Linked DNA regions of Streptomyces sp. 2114.4. The protein of the gene in region 1 interacts with the protein of each later gene in a pairwise test. Links are inferred from orthologs where the notes say so. Each region holds a gene or a part of one and is shown in the gene's direction. Other genes may lie near its edges.

Region 1 (9,407 bases):
CAGCGCGTACTTGTACTTCAGGAAGGCGTCGGGGCTGACGTCGAGCGCGGCGCCCAGTGCGCTCAGCGCGTTCTTGGAGCCGGTGCCCTTGAGGTTGGCGTCGAGGAACGTGCCCAGGTGGTAGGACGCCTTGTACTTGCCGTCCTTGATGTCCTTCTCGACGGTGGCGCCCACGTTCTGCTCGAAGGCCGCGCAGCCGGGGCAGCGCGGGTCCTCGAAGAGGTTCAGGGTGTTCTTGGCGTCCTTCTTGCCGACGACGACCGTGGTGCCGTTCTTGCCGCTGGTGTTGTGGGGCTTGGTCAGCGGGGCCTTCGCGGCCTTCGCCCAGTCGGTGCTGTCCCCGGAGGCGGAGCTGCTGCCGCCGTCCATGGAGGAGACCGCCACCCCGATGCCACCGGCGATCGCCAGGACGCCGACGATCGCACCGCCGACGATCAGCTGCCGGCGGATCTTGTCCTTCTTCGCCTGCCGCTCACGCTCGGCGCGCAGCCGCTCGCGGGCTGCCTGCTTGTTGGCCTGGTTGTTGCGGTTGCTCATGGCTGTTCCTGCTCTGTGAAGATCCGTGAGGCGGGAGATATGTGCGGTCGGCGGCGTACGCACGCGGTGCGGGCGCACGCGGGCCGCGCGGCCGAAGGCCTACGCGGCCAGTGCGCAGGGCGGTCCACGGCGCACGACGCAGTGCACGAGCAGGGGGACGGCGCGGGCGGGGCGCCCGGGCCGTACGGGGGCGGGCACCGGGCGGCGCGGTGCGGCGCCGGCGACGATGACCGCGACGGCGATCAGCAGCGGGCGGAAGGCGAAGCCCGCCATCGCGCCCAGCAGCTGGTGCAGCGCTCGCTCGCCGCGGCGCAGCCAGCCCGCCGCCAGCAGCCCGGTGCACACATGCGCCGCGAGCAGGACGAGCCAGGTGATCACGGGCGCGGTGTCCTGTGGGGACAGCCGCGTCAGCGGTGCGCCGACGGGGTCGCCACCGCACAGCAGATCCACGCCCAGTGAGCGCAGCGGGCCGGCGACCGGGCCGCCGGCCGCTCCGTAACAGGTGTGCTGTCCCAGGCTGAAGGCCAGATCGGCGGCCAGTTCCAGGGGGACCAGCAGCGACGCGATCCGCCAGAAGCCGCGCTCCCGGCCGGCCAGCGCGTAGGCGAGGGCGAACACGGCGGCACTGAGCGCGCTGACGAGGCTCAGCGGCAGCGGCATACGGGACAGCAGGACGTGCGAACCCGCGGAGAGCGTCACGCACAGCGCCGTGAAAAGCGCTGCGCGCAGTGCCCGCAGGTGTGCCGCCGAGATGTCCATTACAGCCGAGTGTGCCATGGGCCGGGGTAAGCGGCGGCTAAGGGGGTCCGAAGCCGTACGCACCGGTGCATACGGTGCGTACGGCATGCGGCGGCCCTCTCGTCCTGACCGCCCTACAGCCCCGGGATCCGCCCGTTGCGGAAGAGGTCCACGAAGATCTGGTGGTCACGGCGGGCGCGGGCGCCGTAGGAGTGCGCGAAGTCGACCAGCAGCGACGCGAAGCCGTCCTCGTCGGCGGCGATGGCCGCGTCGATGGCCCGCTCCGTCGAGAACGGCACCAGCGAGTGGCCGCTCTCGTCGTCCGCGGCGGCGTGCATGGTCGCGGTGGCCCGGCCCAGGTCGGCCACCACCGCCGCGATCTCCTCCGGGTCGTCGATGTCCGACCAGTCCAGGTCGACGGCGTACGGCGAGATCTCGGCGACCAGCTGGCCCGCGCCGTCCAGTTCGGTCCAGCCCAGCCACGGGTCGGCGTGGTCCTGCAGGGCGCGCTGCGAGATCACCGTGCGGTGGCCCTCGTGCTGGAAGTAGCCGCGGACCGCGGGGTCGGTGATGTGCCGGGAGACGGCCGGGGTCTGCGCCTGCTTCATGTAGATCACGACGTCGTTCTCCAGGGCGTCGCTGTTGCCCTCGAGCAGGATGTTGTACGACGGCAGACCGGCCGAGCCGATGCCGATGCCGCGGCGGCCCACCACGTCCTTGACGCGGTAGGAGTCCGGGCGGTCCAGGCTGGACTCCGGAAGCGTCTCCAGATAGCCGTCGAAGGCGGCGAGGACCTTGTAGCGGGTCGCCGCGTCCAGTTCGACGCTGCCGCCGCCCGCCGAGAAGCGGCGCTCGAAGTCGCGGATCTCCGTCATGGAGTCCAGCAGCCCGAACCGGGTCAGCGAGCGGGCCATGCGCAGCGCGCCCAGCAGCGGCCCGTCGGCCGTGTCCAGGGTGAAGGGCGGCAGCTCGTCCCGGTCGGAGCTCTTCGTCCCCGAGGCCAGCGCGTGGATGCGCTCCCGGTAGGCGGCGGCGTAGGTGCGCACCAGGTCGGTGATCTGCTTGTCGCTGAGCGCCTTGGCGTAGCCGATCAGCGCGACCGAGGCGGCGAACCGCTTGAGGTCCCAGGTGAACGGCCCGACGTACGCCTCGTCGAAGTCGTTGACGTTGAAGATCAGCCGGCCCGTGGAGTCCATGTACGTGCCGAAGTTCTCGGCGTGCAGATCGCCGTGGATCCACACCCGGCCGGTCTGCTCGTCCAGATACGGGCCGCCGTCCTTGCCGCCGTCGTCCTGCGCGGCCTCCAGGTCCCGGTAGAACAGGCAGGCCGTGCCCCGGTAGAAGGCGAAGGCGGAGGCGGCCATCTTCCGGAATTTCACACGGAAGGCCGCGGGGTCGGCGGCGAGCAGCTCCCCGAAGGCGGTGTCGAAGACGGCGAGGATTTCCTCGCCGCGCTGCTCGGCGTCCTGCGCCGGGGCGTGCTGGGACGGCATCGCTGGGTGCCTCCTGAGGTGCGGAAGGGGTACGGAGAGCCGTGGCGGAACCCGTCGCGGATCTGCCACTGACAACGCGCGAGGCTACTCGTCGGTGCCCGCCGATTGTCAGTGGGGAGTCGTAGACTTCGAGACCGTCTCACCCATCCGTCGCCGACCGTGCACCGGCCGTCCGACCGCCGTCCCGCGCCGAGGCGCTTCGCGCCGTTTCGTACTTTTGGAGGTCCCCCGCCGTGGCAGCCCCGTCCAGGCCCCCCTTCACGCACCTGCATGTCCACACCCAGTACTCACTGCTGGACGGTGCGGCGCGGCTGTCGGACATGTTCAAGGCGTGCAACGAGATGGACATGACGCATATCGCCATGTCCGACCACGGCAACCTCCACGGCGCGTACGACTTCTTCCACTCGGCGCAGAAGGCCGGGGTGACGCCGATCATCGGCATCGAGGCGTATGTGGCGCCGGAGTCGCGGCGGCTCAAGCGCAAGATCCAGTGGGGCCAGCCGCATCAGAAGCGCGACGACGTCTCCGGTTCCGGTGGTTACACCCACAAGACGATCTGGGCGGCGAACAAGACCGGTCTGCACAACCTCTTCCGGCTGTCCTCGGACGCCTACGCCGAGGGCTGGCTGCAGAAGTGGCCGCGGATGGACAAGGAGACCATCGCCCAGTGGTCCGAGGGCCTGATCGCCTCCACCGGCTGCCCCTCCGGTGAGCTGCAGACCCGGCTGCGGCTCGGCCAGTTCGACGAGGCGCTGAAGTCCGCCTCCGAGTACCAGGACATCTTCGGCAAGGACCGGTATTTCCTGGAGCTGATGGACCACGGCATCGAGATCGAGCGCCGGGTCCGCGACGGCCTGCTGGAGATCGGGAAGAAGCTCGGCATCCCCCCGCTGGTCACCAACGACTCGCACTACACCTACGCCCACGAGTCCACGGCGCACGACGCCCTGCTGTGCATCCAGACCGGCAAGAACCTCTCCGACCCGGACCGCTTCCGCTTCGACGGCACCGGCTACTACCTCAAGTCCACCGACGAGATGTACGCCATCGACTCCTCGGACGCCTGGCAGGAGGGCTGCGCCAACACCTTCCTGGTGGCCGAGCAGATCGACACCAGCGGGATGTTCGAGAAGCGCGACCTGATGCCGAAGTTCGACATCCCGGAGGGCTACACCGAGGTCACCTGGTTCCAGGAGGAGGTCCGGGCCGGCATGCAGCGCCGCTACCCGGACGGGGTCCCCGAGGACCGGCAGAAGCAGGCCGAGTACGAGATGGACATCATCATCCAGATGGGGTTCCCCGGCTACTTCCTCGTCGTCGCCGACTTCATCATGTGGGCCAAGAACAACGGGATCGCGGTGGGCCCCGGCCGTGGCTCCGCGGCCGGTTCGATCGTGGCGTACGCCATGGGCATCACCGACCTCGACCCGATCACCCACGGACTGATCTTCGAGCGGTTCCTCAACCCCGAGCGCGTCTCCATGCCCGATGTCGACATCGACTTCGACGAGCGCAGGCGCGTCGAAGTGATCCGGTATGTGACGGAGAAGTACGGCTCCGACAAGGTCGCCATGATCGGCACCTACGGCAAGATCAAGGCCAAGAACGCCATCAAGGACTCCGCGCGCGTCCTCGGCTACCCCTATGCGATGGGCGACCGCCTCACCAAGGCCATGCCCGCCGACGTCCTCGGCAAGGGCATCGACCTCAGCGGCATCACCGACCCCAAGCACCCGCGCTACAGCGAGGCGGGCGAGATCCGGGGGATGTACGAGAGCGAGCCGGACGTCAAGAAGGTCATCGACACCGCCAAGGGTGTGGAGGGCCTGGTCCGTCAGATGGGTGTGCACGCGGCCGGCGTGATCATGTCCAGTGAGCCCATCGTCGACCACGCCCCGCTCTGGACGCGGCACACCGACGGCGTGACCATCACGCAGTGGGACTACCCCCAGTGCGAGTCGCTGGGCCTGCTCAAGATGGACTTCCTGGGCCTGCGCAACCTCACGATCATGGACGACGCCGTCAAGATGGTGAAGGCCAACAAGGGCGTCGACCTGGAGATGCTCTCCGTACCGCTCGACGACCCCAAGACCTTCGAGCTGCTCTGCCGCGGCGACACCCTCGGCGTCTTCCAGTTCGACGGCGGCCCGATGCGTTCGCTGCTGCGGCTGATGAAGCCCGACAACTTCGAGGACATTTCCGCCGTCTCGGCGCTCTACCGTCCCGGCCCGATGGGCATGGACTCGCACACCAACTACGCGCTGCGCAAGAACGGCCTCCAGGAGATCACCCCGATCCACCCGGAGCTGGAGGAGCCCCTCAAGGAGGTCCTGGGCCTGACCTACGGCCTGATCGTCTACCAGGAGCAGGTGCAGAAGGCCGCCCAGATCATCGCCGGGTACTCCCTCGGCGAGGCCGACATCCTCCGCCGCGTCATGGGCAAGAAGAAGCCCGAGGAACTGGCGAAGAACTTCGTCCTCTTCCAGGAGGGCGCCCGCAAGAACGGCTTCTCCGACCAGGCCATCCAGGCCCTGTGGGACGTCCTGGTCCCCTTCGCCGGCTACGCCTTCAACAAGGCGCACTCCTCCGCGTACGGCCTGGTCACCTACTGGACCGCCTACCTCAAGGCCAACTACCCGGCCGAGTACATGTCCGCGCTGCTGACCTCCGTGCGCGACGACAAGGACAAGTCGGCGGTCTACCTGAACGAATGCCGCCGCATGGGCATCAAGGTGCTGCCGCCGAACGTCAACGAGTCCGAGGCCAACTTCGCCGCCCAGGGCGACGATGTGATCCTCTTCGGTCTCACCGCGGTCCGTAACGTCGGCCAGAACGTCGTCGACTCGATCATCCGCTGCCGCAAGGCGAAGGGAAAGTACCTCTCCTTCCCCGACTACCTCGACAAGGTCGACGCGGTCGTCTGCAACAAGCGCACCACCGAATCGCTGATCAAGGCCGGCGCCTTCGACGAGATGGGCCACACCCGCAAGGGCCTGACGGCGCACTACGAACCGATGATCGACAACGTCGTCCAGGTCAAGCGCAAGGAGGCCGAGGGGCAGTTCGACCTCTTCGGCGGCATGGGCGACGACAGTGCGGACGAGGGCCCCGGCTTCGGTCTGGACGTGGAGTTCTCGGACATCGAGTGGGACAAGACCTATCTCCTCGCCCAGGAGCGCGAGATGCTGGGCCTCTACGTCTCCGACCACCCGCTCTTCGGCCTGGAACACGTGCTGTCCGACAAGGCGGACGCCGCCATCGCCCAGCTGACCGGCGGCGACTACTCCGACGGTTCGATCGTCACCATCGGCGGCATCATCTCCGGCCTGCAGCGCAAGATGACCAAGCAGGGCAACGCCTGGGCGATCGCCACCGTCGAGGACCTGGCCGGCTCCATCGACTGCATGTTCTTCCCGGCGACCTACCAGCTGGTGTCCACCCAACTCGTCGAGGACACCGTGGTCTTCGTCAAGGGCCGCCTCGACAAGCGGGAGGACATCCCGCGGCTGGTGGCCATGGAGATGATGGTCCCCGACCTCTCCGAGGCCGGCACCAACGCCCCCGTGACGATCACCATTCCCACGGTCAAGGTCACCCCGCCGATGGTCGAGAAGCTGGGCGAGGTGCTGAGCAGCCACCGCGGCTCCACGGAGGTGCGGATCAAACTCCAGGGGGCACGCAAGACGACCGTGCTCCGGCTCGACCGGCACCGGGTCACGCCCGACCCGTCGCTGTTCGGTGACCTCAAGGTGCTGCTCGGCCCGTCCTGCCTGGCGGGCTGACCGCCGGCCGCGGGCCTGCAGACGCCGCGCGACAGCCGGGCCCTTGAGGACAGACCCTGGATGACAGGCCCTTGGCACCACGCCCTACCCCGAGGGGCGCGCCCGAAGTGGACGCGCCCCTCAACCACTGTGCGGCGTGGCTCAGTTGAGATCAGTTGTGACCGAAGCGCCGCTGGTGCTTACGTGCAACATCTGCCGGGCTGCCCTGGGCCTGCGACCGCGCCTGGGACTGTGCCTCCAGGCTCGCCTTCTGGGCTTCCTGCTGGCCGCGCTCGGCCGCGGATGCCGTCTTCTGCTGCTGACTGCGGTCCTGCTTCTTGTCCTTGGCCATGATCGTGCCTCCTGAGGGGGGAATCCGGGATCGGGGCCGGAACCAGACTTACACGCCGGACAGAGCGCTGCATTTCGGGCAATTACCCTGTGTTAAAGGGTTGATCACACGCTGTGCTCAAGATTCTTGCCGAATCCGCCACGCCGAAGATCGAGTTCGGGCAGTTAACGCCCGCAGGGTCGGGCAGACTCGAAGGACAACCGAAGAAAAACTCGTGCCACGGGCCGAGCCGGGGGGCGACCGGACATCAGCACCTCAGGGAAGAGGGTGGATCGTGGATCGCTGTGTCGTCCTGGTGGACGCCGGGTATTTGCTCGGCGCCGCGGCGAGCCTGCTCGCCGGAGAGCCCGCCCGTTCCCGGATCACGGTGGATCACGCCGCCCTCATCCAGGGACTGCGGCAGCGCGCCGAGGCGGACACCGAACGCCCGCTGCTGCGGATCTACTGGTTCGACGGCGCCCCCGACCGCGTCCCGCAGCCCGAGCACCGCCGGCTGCGGGTGATGCCCCGGGTCACCGTCCGGCTCGGCGCCCTGACCCGCAGTGACGGACGCTGGGCGCAGAAGGGCGTGGACGCCGCCATGCACGCCGAGCTGACCGAACTCGCCCGTAACCGCGCCTGCTCCGACATCGTCCTGGTCACCGGCGACGGTGACCTCCTGCCCGGCCTGATGTCCGCCAAGGAGCACGGCGTCGCGGTCCACCTCTGGGCCGTCCAGGCCGCCGACGGCGACTACAACCAGTCCGAGGACCTGGTTGCCGAGGCCGACGAACGGCGGGTGCTGGACCGGACCTGGATCACCCGCGCGGTCCGCGCCAAGGAACTCGGCGGCCCCTGCGCCCCGCCGCCCGTGCCGCGCCCCGAGATCGCCGCGATCCTCTCCGCCCCGCTGCCCGAGTCCGCGGTCGCTGCCGCTGCCGCCGCGGCAGCCGCCGCCTCCGGCCCGGAAGCCGCCGAGCACGCCCACGAGCGCAACGGCGCCAATGGCGTCTCCCGGCCGCCGGCCGGTACCGCGAGCGCCCCGGCCGCCGCGGACGACCCCGGGGCCGCGGGCTCCCGGGGCGTCCCCACCCCCAAGGACCTGGCCGGACTCGGCCGCGCCCACGCCGCCGGCCAGGGCACCGCAGGCCAGGGCGCCGCCGGCCCGGGCGGCTCCGCCCCGCAGGCACCCACGACCGGCGCCACCCTGCGCTGGTCGTCCGACAAGGGCTGGGTCGAGCGCGGCGGCCCGGTCGGCGAACCCTCCGAGACCGCGGCCCTGCCCACCCTCGCCCAGCTCACCAGCGCCGAGCAGCGCTGGGCGGACCGCGAGGAGGACATCACCGCCGTCAGCGGCGACCCCTTCGAGGTCGGCCAGGTCTTCGCCCGCCGCTGGACCGACCGGCTCTCCGACACCACCCACCTCCAGCAGCTGTCCACGGAGTACCCGCGCATCCCGCACCGCATCGACGGTGAACTGCTCCGCTACGCCGCCCGGTTCGGGCTGCTGGCCCACAAGGACGACCAGATCGACGAGCACGACCGCTATGCGATCCGGGCCGGATTCTGGCGCGAGGTCGATCTGCGGACGGCCGCCGAACACGCCCCGGCCGGGGACTGACCGGCCCCGGAGCCCCCGCCCCGGCCCGCTCGCCGAGCCCCGCGGCCCGGCGGCGGGCCGGGGACGCGTACCCTCATAGCTCGTGAGGACGGGCGCAAAACAGGTGGAGCGCGGGGTGCCGGTGTGCGCCGTGCGGGACCTGGTCAAGACGTACCCCGCGATGCGCGGGCGCCGCGGGGCGGTACGGGCGTCCGCCGTACGCGCCAACGACGGCATCACCCTGGACGTGCACCGCGGCGAGATTTTCGGACTGCTCGGCCCCAACGGAGCCGGCAAGTCCACCCTGGTCCGCCAGCTGACCGGGCTGCTGCGCCCGGACTCCGGCAGCATCTCCGTACTGGGCCACGACCTGGTGCGCCACCCGGAGCGGGCCGCCCGGCTGCTGGGCTACCTGGGGCAGGAGTCCACCGCCCTGGACGAGATGACCGTCGCGCTGGCCGTGGAGACCACCGGCCGGCTGCGCGGCCTCGGCGCCCGTGAGGCGCGCGCCGAGCGGGACGCGGTGATCGGCGAGCTGGGCCTCGACGGCCTCACCGGACGGGCGCTGAAGAAGCTCTCCGGCGGGCAGCGGCGGCTGGCCTGCCTGGCCACCGCGCTGATCGGCGAGCGTCCGCTGCTGGTCCTGGACGAGCCGACCACCGGGATGGACCCGGTCGCCCGGCGCGCCGTGTGGGCCGCGGTGGACCGGCGCCGGGCCGAGCGCGGCGCCACGGTGGTGCTGGTGACCCACAACGTGCTGGAGGCCGAGAGCGTGCTCGACCGGGTCGCGGTGATCGACCGCGGCCGGGTCATCGCCTGCGACACGCCCGGCGGGCTGAAGGAAATGGTGAGCGAGGAGGTCCGGCTGGAGCTGGTGTGGCGCGACCGCCCGCCGCTGGAGGTGCCCGAGGTCGCCGCCCTCGAAGCCGCCGCGCACATCTCCG
Region 2 (8,231 bases), 1.8 Mb from region 1 along the record:
CTGCCCCGCCACCCCTGGCAGGCGCACAGGGCCCCGCGGCAGGCGCCCGCACCGCCGCGGCAGGCGCACGACGAGGGTCCTCAGACGGTCGTTCCGGGCCGGCCCTCAGGCGGTGCCCGGCGACAGGCTCCGCCAGCTCCAGGTCGTGGAGATCTCCAGCGGGTCGATGGGCGTGACCAGGCGCGGCAGGGTGTTGAGGCCGTTCGGCGGGCCGGACTGCGGCTCGACGCAGACCGCGGCCTCCTGCTCGTCGTAGACCACGACCCACTCGCCACGGCTGCTGACCGTCAGCTCCAGCCGGTCCGGCCAGGTGAGGGTGGCCTCGACCCCTTGCGGCATCCCGAAGCAGTCGTCCCAGGGCCCCGGCTGCGGCGGAATCCGCCGGCCGGTCGGGAGGTGGTCCGCGCCCCGCTCCTCCTGCCATTCGGCCGTGAAGTCGAGCCGTGCGTCCGCGCCGCCCTCGCCGAGGTTCCGCAGGAACCAGGGGTGCCATCCGGCCTGCGCGGGGAAGGAGTCGCCGGTCGCCTCGACGCACAGGGTGAGGGTGAGCGAGCCACCGTCCGCGGCCAGCTCGACGACCTGGGTCACCCGCCCCGGATACGGCCAGGGCGCCGCCGGATCGGCCAGGTCGTAGGTGAAGACCGCCTCCGTGGCGCTCGAACGCGCGGTCCGCCAGCGGACGTTGCGGCCGGTGCCGTGGATGGCGTGCGGCGCGGCGTTGAGGGGCATCTGGTGCAGCTCGCCCCCGTTGCGGAACCGGCCGTGCGCGATCCGGCCGCACCATGGAACCATCGGGAAACAGCCGTACCTGTCGCCCTGCCGCAGCAGCTCCGTACCGCCCACCCGCAGGCCGGCGATCCGGCAGCCGTGGTCCGGACGAACGGTCACTTCGGTCTCTCCGGCGGCCAGCCGTACGCCTGGTGACGCCTGGTCCGGCGCCGCGTTCCGCGTGGTGTTGTCGGTACTCACGGGACCGACCCTAACGGTGCGTCGGCCCCCGGCGCGGGACGCCGGGACGGGGCGCGGGGACGACGCGGAACGCCGGGACGGCGCGCGGCCGGCCGGTGAACGACGGGGTCAGCGCCGCCGGCGCAGCACCCGGCCGACGACCACGGCGGACGCCAGCACCACGGCGGCGGCGGGCGCCGCCCAGCGCAGGGCCACCGAGGGGCCGTGCGGTTCGGGCGCGGGCACCGGTGCGTACCGCCCGCGCGGCGGGGCGTGGTCGACTTCCTCCGCGCTGCGCCCGATCATCGTCCGGCGGGCGTGCGCGGCCTCGGCGGGGGCGAGGCCGTCCGGATCGTGACCGTAGGCGTGCTCGGGGTGCCCGTCGGGCGCCGCGCGGAAAACGTCCTCGGCGTCCCCCGCATCGAGATCCCCGACGTCCCCGGCCGCCTCACCGAGGCCCGCCGCCTCCCCGGCGCCTTCCTCACCGTCCGGGCCCTCGTCACTGCCCGGCTCCAGGGACGACGGCGGCACCTCCGTGCCGAAGACCCCCGGCCCGGCCGCATCGGCGGTGCCCCCGGCCGAAGGGCCGTCGCCGGTCCGCCCCGTCACCGGACGCTGCCGCAGATCGGCCGCCAGGTTCTCCGCGAAGCGGTCCAGCAGCCTGCGGCCGGCGGTCCGGGCCGCCTGGTCGGTGGCCTCGGCGAGCCGGCCGTCGCCATGGACCGTGCCCGAACAGGCCAGCGTCGTCCCGGGACCCGGTTCGGTGGCCGGCGAGAGCCGTACGGTCAGGGTCAGCGCGACCGACCCGTCGCCCCGTGTCTCGGTGCCCTTCGCCTCGACGGTGACCACGGCGGCCGCATCGCCCGCGGCATCGCCGCCCGTGCCGCGGTCGCCCGGACCGCCGTCGCCGGACCCGTCGTCCTCGGCGGCGGCACTGACCGTCAGCGTGCCGCGATAAGTGATGGTGGAGCTTCCGATACGCAGCCGCAGCCTGCCCACCGGGGTCCGGGGGGCGGCATCGGCGTCGAGCTGGACTCCCGGGACACAGCGCGCCACCCGCTCCGGCTCGGTGAGCGCCTGCCGCACGGTCCCGACGGGAAACGGAACGTACACCTCATGCTCCATGACATGGGAGCCTACCCAGCACCCCCGCACCCCGTGCCGCCCGGACAGAACTTTCTGCGCGGCGCCCCGGCTCCCGCGCCGCCCCCGTATCCGCGGCACCCTCCCCGTTCCCTCACGGGACCCTCACCAGCCCCTCCCCTGCTCGCACCTCCCCCGCCCGCTCAGTCGAGATACCGCGGATGCATCAGCGTCGACGCCGGCAGCCCGGACAGCCGGTCGTGGGCCTCGCCGCGCCGCCCGGCCTGCAGCTCCGCGCAGGTGAGCCCGGCCGGCAGCGGCGCATCGGGCGCCAGACCGAGCCGGGGCCGGTGCCGCGCGGCCAGCACGAAGCCCCAGTACCGGTCCGGGCCGGCCGACGGCGCGGCGGCGGGCACCTCCGCGTCCACCGACGCCACGGGGGAGGCCGCGCGGTCCGGGCCGCCGTAGAACGACGCGGGCCGGCCGGCCAGGCGGTACGGCACGGTCGCCAGGCCCACCGACCGGACCGTCGACTCCACCGTCCAGTACAGGCGCGCGCGCTCGACCGGCGGTCCGGCGTGCACCACCAGCCGCCCGTCGGGTGCCAGCAGCCGCGTCGCGAGACCGTAGAACTCCTGTGAGTAGAGCTTGGTGCTCGCCGCGATCCCCGGGTCGGGGAGGTCGGAGACGATGACGTCGAACGGCGCCTGCCGCCGGCCGCGCCCGCGCAGGCCCTGCTGCCGCAGCCACTCGAAGGCATCGGCGGTCACCACCCGCACCCGCGGATCGCTGAGCGAGTGATGGTTGAGGCGGGAGAGGCCGGGGTCGCGGCGCGCGAGCCGCAGCACACCGGGATCGAGTTCGACGACGGTGACCGAGCGCACCTGGCGGTGGCGAAGGATCTCGCGTACCGCGAGGCCGTCGCCGCCGCCGAGGACCAGCACCCGGCGGTGCGGGCCGGCCGCCATCGCCGGATGCACCAGCGCTTCGTGGTAGCGGTATTCGGTCTCCGCGCTGACCCGGAGCCGGCCGTCCAGATAGAGCGCCAGCGGCCCGCCTAAACCTTTCCTCCCCCGCCCCGCACCGGCTCCGTCCCCCGTACCGCCGGTCATCACCACTTCCTGGATGCCGGTCTGCACCGCGACCCGCGCCGAGGAGCCGTACACCGCCTGCCGGGCGGCCCGCTCGAACGGCGCGGCCAGCAGCACGCCCGCGGCCAGCAGCGCGAGGACCAGGGCATTGGCGGCGAGCAGGGTCCAGCGGGCGCGGGCGCTCAGATCGTCGCGGAAGAGCCACAGCACCAGCACGCCGCCGGCCACCGCGTTGACGCCGCCGGTGAGCAGGGCGCCGGTCAACTGGCCGAAGAGCGGCAGCAGCAGGAAGGGAAAGGCCAGGCCCCCGACGAGCGCACCGACGTAGTCCGCGGCGAAGAGGTCGGCGACCGCGCCGCCCGCGTCCTGCCGGCGCACCCGCTGGATCAGCGTCATCAGCAGCGGCACCTCGGCGCCGATCAGGATGCCGATGGCCAGGGAGAAGCTGACGAGCGCGGAGCGGGACTGGCCGAACCAGGCGAAGCAGGCGTAGAGCGCCATGGCGGAACTGCCGCCGACCAGCGCCAGGCCGGCCTCGACCGCGCCGAAACCGACCGCCGCCCGGCAGCGCAGCCGCTTGGCGAGCAGTGCGCCGACGCCCATCGCGAAGACCATGACGGACAGCACGATCGACGCCTGGGTGACGGAGTCGCCGACCAGGTACGTGGCCAGCGCGACCAGTTCGAGTTCGTAGACCAGGCCGCAGGCGGCGCAGACGAAGACGACGGCGAGGACGAGCAGCCGGCCGGGCCCGGCCGGCACGGGCAGTCGCGCCGGCGTCATGGCCTCCAGCGGCCCGGGGACGCCGGTGAGAACGGGCTCTGGCGGGTCGATCATAAAGTGAACGCTACGTGACGATTCCGTGCCTCTCCGTCACCCACACGGGTGCAGTCTGCGGGCCACACCCGCCGGGGGGACACCGTCCTCACACGGGGAGCGCGGTGCGCTTCCACACCACACCGGCCGGCCGGCCCGCGCACCCGGCACCGCCCGCGCCCCTCCAGGCACCGACACCCCCGGCGCACAGCTCGTACGCCCCTCGCGCCGCCCACGGCCGCACACCCTTCCGTCGGCCGGACCGGCCCCTTTCGCCCACTCCGGCTAGACCGCCGCGACCGCCGCCCGTACGCCCACCCGGGTACGCGTGGCCACCAAGCGGCCCTCCTGGGGATACGCGTGCCAGGTCCGCCAGCGCACCTGGCCCTGCTGGCACTGCGCCAGCATCGCCGTGAAGGCGTGCGGCGAGCCGGGGAACGTCCCGGCGAGGCCGTGCGGATGCTCGGCCACCAGCGCGAGCAATTCCTGTGCACGCCCGGCGAACGAGCCGCGCGACAGCGTCTCCACATGGGCGGCGAATTCGTACTCCCAGTCCCCGAGCCGCTTCGCCACCCCCAGCGGAAGCGGCGTGCTGCTGCCCGGCATACAGGCGACCGTTTCGGAACAGGTGCCGCGCTCCTCCTCGAGAAGCACCTGGTGAGAAGCGCCGAGCAGCCTCAACTGCAGCTGTGCGCCGTGAAGTTCGAGATCGAGTACGGCGAGGGCCGGCAGGGGTTCCCTGCCCAGCGCCCAGGCCAGGTCGGAGGCACGGGTATCGGTGTACGCCGTCTGCAAAGTGGTGAGCATGGGTCGGCTCCGCAAGCACGCAGTGGAATGGTGGGCCGGCCCGCCCGTTGAAGGCAGGGAATATCCGCATGCCTGCCGGCTCGTGCCCACGTGGGAACGGAGAACGTGGGGGATTCTCCAGGGAGAGGGAATCATGAAAGCCCTGTCGCCCACAGCGCTTTTACCCATCTTCTCCGGGTTTCCATCCGCCCGGGGGCCCTGCAGTTCACCTGTTCAACAACCAAGCGCCCAGCGGGTGTTGATGCCTTCATCAGAACCCGCCAGGCGCATATGCGGCAAGCAACAGCCCTTCCGCACAAGTGGAGTTGGAGAAAACGGGCATCCGGCGCAGAAGCAGCCGGATGTCGGCTCAGGGGCAACCGACGGCCGACTCAGGAGCCGCCGTCGGCCCAGGAACCCACCTCGGCGCAGGACCCCGCCTCGGCCCAGGAGCCCGCCATCGACTCAGGAGCCGCCGCCACCGCAGCCGCCACCGCCACCGCCGCCGCCACAGCCGCCACCACCGCAGGAGGAGCCACCGCCACAGCCCCCGCCACCGTGATGCCCGCCACCGCCGTGGTGGTGCCCACCACCCAGGCTCGACCCCCCGTCACCGCCGGCCCACCAGCTGCCGCCGCCCGCCGCGGACGAACCACCCCGGCCCCGTCCGCCCCATGATCCGGTCACGTTCCGCGAGACCAGGGCCAGCAGGCCGACCACCACCACGCAGACCACCAGGAAATACACGATCCCCATCTGCCTCACCTTCCTTTCGTTCCCCCGAAGCGAGGCACCCGCTCCGTCCGGCGCCCGGTGCGCCGCTCCGGCGCCGTCCCGCGCCGGGGCCGTCCTCGTCGACGGCCGTCGCTGCCTTCCGTACGGGCTGCTGCCCGGCCCCCGCGATCTCAAAGCACTGTTGAGGAATTCCAGAGGTTCGACGGAGGATGGCGCCCATGGACCGACCGCTGCTGAACCGCCGCCTCGCCGAATTCGGCACCACGATCTTTGCCGAAATGTCGGCACTCGCCGTACGGACCGGCTCCATCAACCTCGGCCAGGGCTTCCCCGATGCCGACGGCCCGGAAGAAGTCAGGGAGGCGGCGGTGCGTGCCCTGCGCGACGGCCGCGGCAACCAGTACCCGCCCGGCCCCGGCATCCCCGAGCTGCGCGCCGCCGTCGCCGCCCACCAACAGCGCTTCTACGGACACCTCGGCCTCTCCTGCGACCCCGACACCGAGGTCCTGGTCACCGCCGGCGCCACCGAAGCCATCGCCGCCTCGCTGCTGGCGCTGCTGGAGCCGGGCGACGAGGTCATCGCGCTGGAGCCGTACTACGACTCGTACGCGGCCGGCATCGCGCTGGCCGGCGGCCGTCGCGTCCCGGTCACCCTGCGCGCCGACCCCGCGTCCGGCTCCTACCGCCTCGACCTGGACGAACTGCGCGACGCCGTCACCGACCACACCCGCCTGATCCTCCTCAACACCCCGCACAACCCCACCGGCACCGTGCTCTCCCGCGAGGAGCTTGCCGAGATCGCCCGCCTCGCCTGCGAGCGCGACCTCCTCGTCATCACCGACGAGGTCTACGAACACCTCGTGTTCGAGGGCGAGCACCTTCCCCTCGCGTCGTTCCCCGGGATGCGCGAACGCACCGTCACCATCGGCTCGGCCGGCAAGACCTTCTCCTTCACCGGCTGGAAGGTCGGCTGGGTCACCGCACCCCCGGAGCTGGTCAGCGCCGTCCGCTCGGCCAAGCAGTTCCTCACCTATGTCTCCGCCGGGCCCTTCCAGTACGCCGTCGCCGAGGCGCTGGCCCTCCCCGACAGCTACTTCACCGCCCTGCGTGACGATCTGCGCGCCAAGCGCGACATCCTGGCCACCGGCCTCACGGAGGCGGGCTTCACGGTCTTCCGCCCCTCCGGCACCTACTTCATCACCACCGACATCCGCCCCCTCGGCCACGACGACGGCTTCGCCTTCTGCCGCGCCCTCCCCGAACGCGCCGGCGTCGTCGCCATCCCCAACGCCGTCTTCTACGACCACAAGGACCAGGGCGCCCCGTACGTCCGCTTCGCCTTCTGCAAGCAGGAGTCGGTCCTACGGGACGCGGCGGACCGTCTCCAGAAGCTCTGAAGCGAGGTGCCGCCGGTCGCTCTCAGGTTCCGTGGGTCCCGCCGTCACGTCCGGCACTTCTCGGGCGAGGGCCCCTCCGGGCCGGGGCAACCGGCGGCCCGTCCCGGTCACCACGGAAAGAGTCGTTGCGCTCTGCGGCATCCCCGCCCCCTGATACTGCACCGTTCCCCTCCGCATCCCGGACCGTGCTCCGTGCGTCACTGAGGAGCGACCGGCATGGCCTCGAAGTCGTCGAAGAGGTAGGCATAGACCTGCGCGAGATAGGCCCGCAGCTCCCGCTGGTCGGGGAATTGCACATAGGTCAGGTCGAACCACTGGCTCACCGTCAGCGGCTCGTTCGTCACCACATGCATGAGCCCCGCGCGAATCGTGTCCTGGTAATCGGGCCAGGCCAGATCGAACGTCTCCCGAAGCATGCCGAGATCATCGACCGCCTCGACCCCGAGAATTCCGGCGCAGAAATGCACGAAACGACGGTCGATCCCGGGTACGTCCAGCCCCAGGTCGGCCAGCGGTACGGAGACCGGGTCGATTTCCCGGTAGCCGCCCGGGTACGGGTAGAGCGTGGTGTTCCAGAGATCTGCCCCGGTCGTCGGCCCGTCGTCGCCCGCTGCGTCCCCCACCGGCTCGGCCGGGCGGTACACGCCGTACAGCAGGCCGCGCGTGGAGAAATCCGCGTAGACGTAATTGACTTCACCGTCGGAGTTGTAGGGCCGCCGCGGATCGATCGTGATCGCGGTGGCCTTCCCCAGGCAGCCCTCCCCCTCTCCGTAAACGGCCTCGAAGGGCAGAATCGGCGAGAGGTCGTGCTGGTTCAGGGCGGCCTCACGCAGGGCGTTGTCCGCCTCTACCATCGCCTCCTCGGAGTCGAAGCGGGTGGCCCACGGGCCGGTGCGGGGGGGCAGCTCGTCTCGGGTGGGCATGCGGGGCTCCGTACTGCGCGGTCGACGTGGTCCAGGCCGATGGCCGGGGGAGTGGCCAAGGAAGTAATGCGAGTTGATCGTACAGACAGTGACCTTCTCGAACATTCACCTCCATTCTGTCCAGAATTGATCCTGGTTGCCCGGTGGGGGGCGATCCGGATCGGGAGCCGACGGCGGCTCCGCCCTATCGCCGTAGAAGTAGTGGTAAACATCGAGAAGAAACCCGTAGAGCTCCCCCTCGGAAAAGAACTGGAATCCGGTGAGGCCCAGCCAGTCCTTCGTTGAGGCGGGCTGCTGCTCCAGCAGATATTCCAAGCTCACCTGGAGGCGGTGTGCGAATTCGCTGCCGTCGGACGCATACGGCTTGAATTCGCCGATCTCGTGGATCGTATCGCCCCGGAAGCAGGACTCGTAGAACCTCCTGAGCCTTTCGTCCTCTCCCCATCCGGGCA

Evidence for each region.
Region 2: the proteins of dnaE (region 1) and CFW40_RS16370 interact in binary tests that used the Escherichia coli proteins (3 or more experiments, as listed by UniProt). The link is inferred for Streptomyces sp. 2114.4 from one-to-one orthologs.

Annotation. Positions count from the first base shown.
Region 1 is NZ_FYEY01000001.1:1,966,791-1,976,197, reverse strand. Bases 2,627-6,753 are described here. They hold dnaE (DNA polymerase III subunit alpha), read left to right. Parts: upstream 2,627-3,001; coding sequence 3,002-6,553; downstream 6,554-6,753. Other genes in these bases: CFW40_RS08575 (hypothetical protein), read right to left, coding at 6,705-6,753; CFW40_RS08585 (DUF2252 domain-containing protein), read right to left, coding at 2,627-2,768. Outside these bases: CFW40_RS08595 (thioredoxin domain-containing protein), read right to left, coding at 1-537; CFW40_RS08590 (hypothetical protein), read right to left, coding at 637-1,296; more of CFW40_RS08585, read right to left, coding at 1,410-2,626; more of CFW40_RS08575, read right to left, coding at 6,754-6,884; CFW40_RS08570 (NYN domain-containing protein), read left to right, coding at 7,159-8,484; CFW40_RS08565 (ABC transporter ATP-binding protein), read left to right, coding at 8,645-9,407. UniProt on the Escherichia coli protein: DNA polymerase III is a complex, multichain enzyme responsible for most of the replicative synthesis in bacteria. This DNA polymerase also exhibits 3' to 5' exonuclease activity. The alpha chain is the DNA polymerase catalytic subunit.
Region 2 is NZ_FYEY01000001.1:3,742,883-3,751,113, forward strand. The notes cover bases 4,816-7,766. They hold CFW40_RS16370 (pyridoxal phosphate-dependent aminotransferase), read left to right. Parts: upstream 4,816-5,677; coding sequence 5,678-6,856; downstream 6,857-7,766. Other genes in these bases: CFW40_RS37095 (hypothetical protein), read right to left, coding at 5,190-5,480; CFW40_RS16375 (hypothetical protein), read right to left, coding at 7,054-7,766. Outside these bases: CFW40_RS16345 (aldose epimerase), read right to left, coding at 106-969; CFW40_RS16350 (carbon monoxide dehydrogenase subunit G), read right to left, coding at 1,078-2,073; CFW40_RS16355 (polyamine aminopropyltransferase), read right to left, coding at 2,235-3,959; CFW40_RS16360 (DUF2617 family protein), read right to left, coding at 4,224-4,745; more of CFW40_RS16375, read right to left, coding at 7,767-7,779; CFW40_RS16380 (hypothetical protein), read right to left, coding at 7,885-8,231. UniProt on the Escherichia coli protein: Shows aminotransferase activity with methionine and histidine as substrates, and to a lesser extent also with phenylalanine.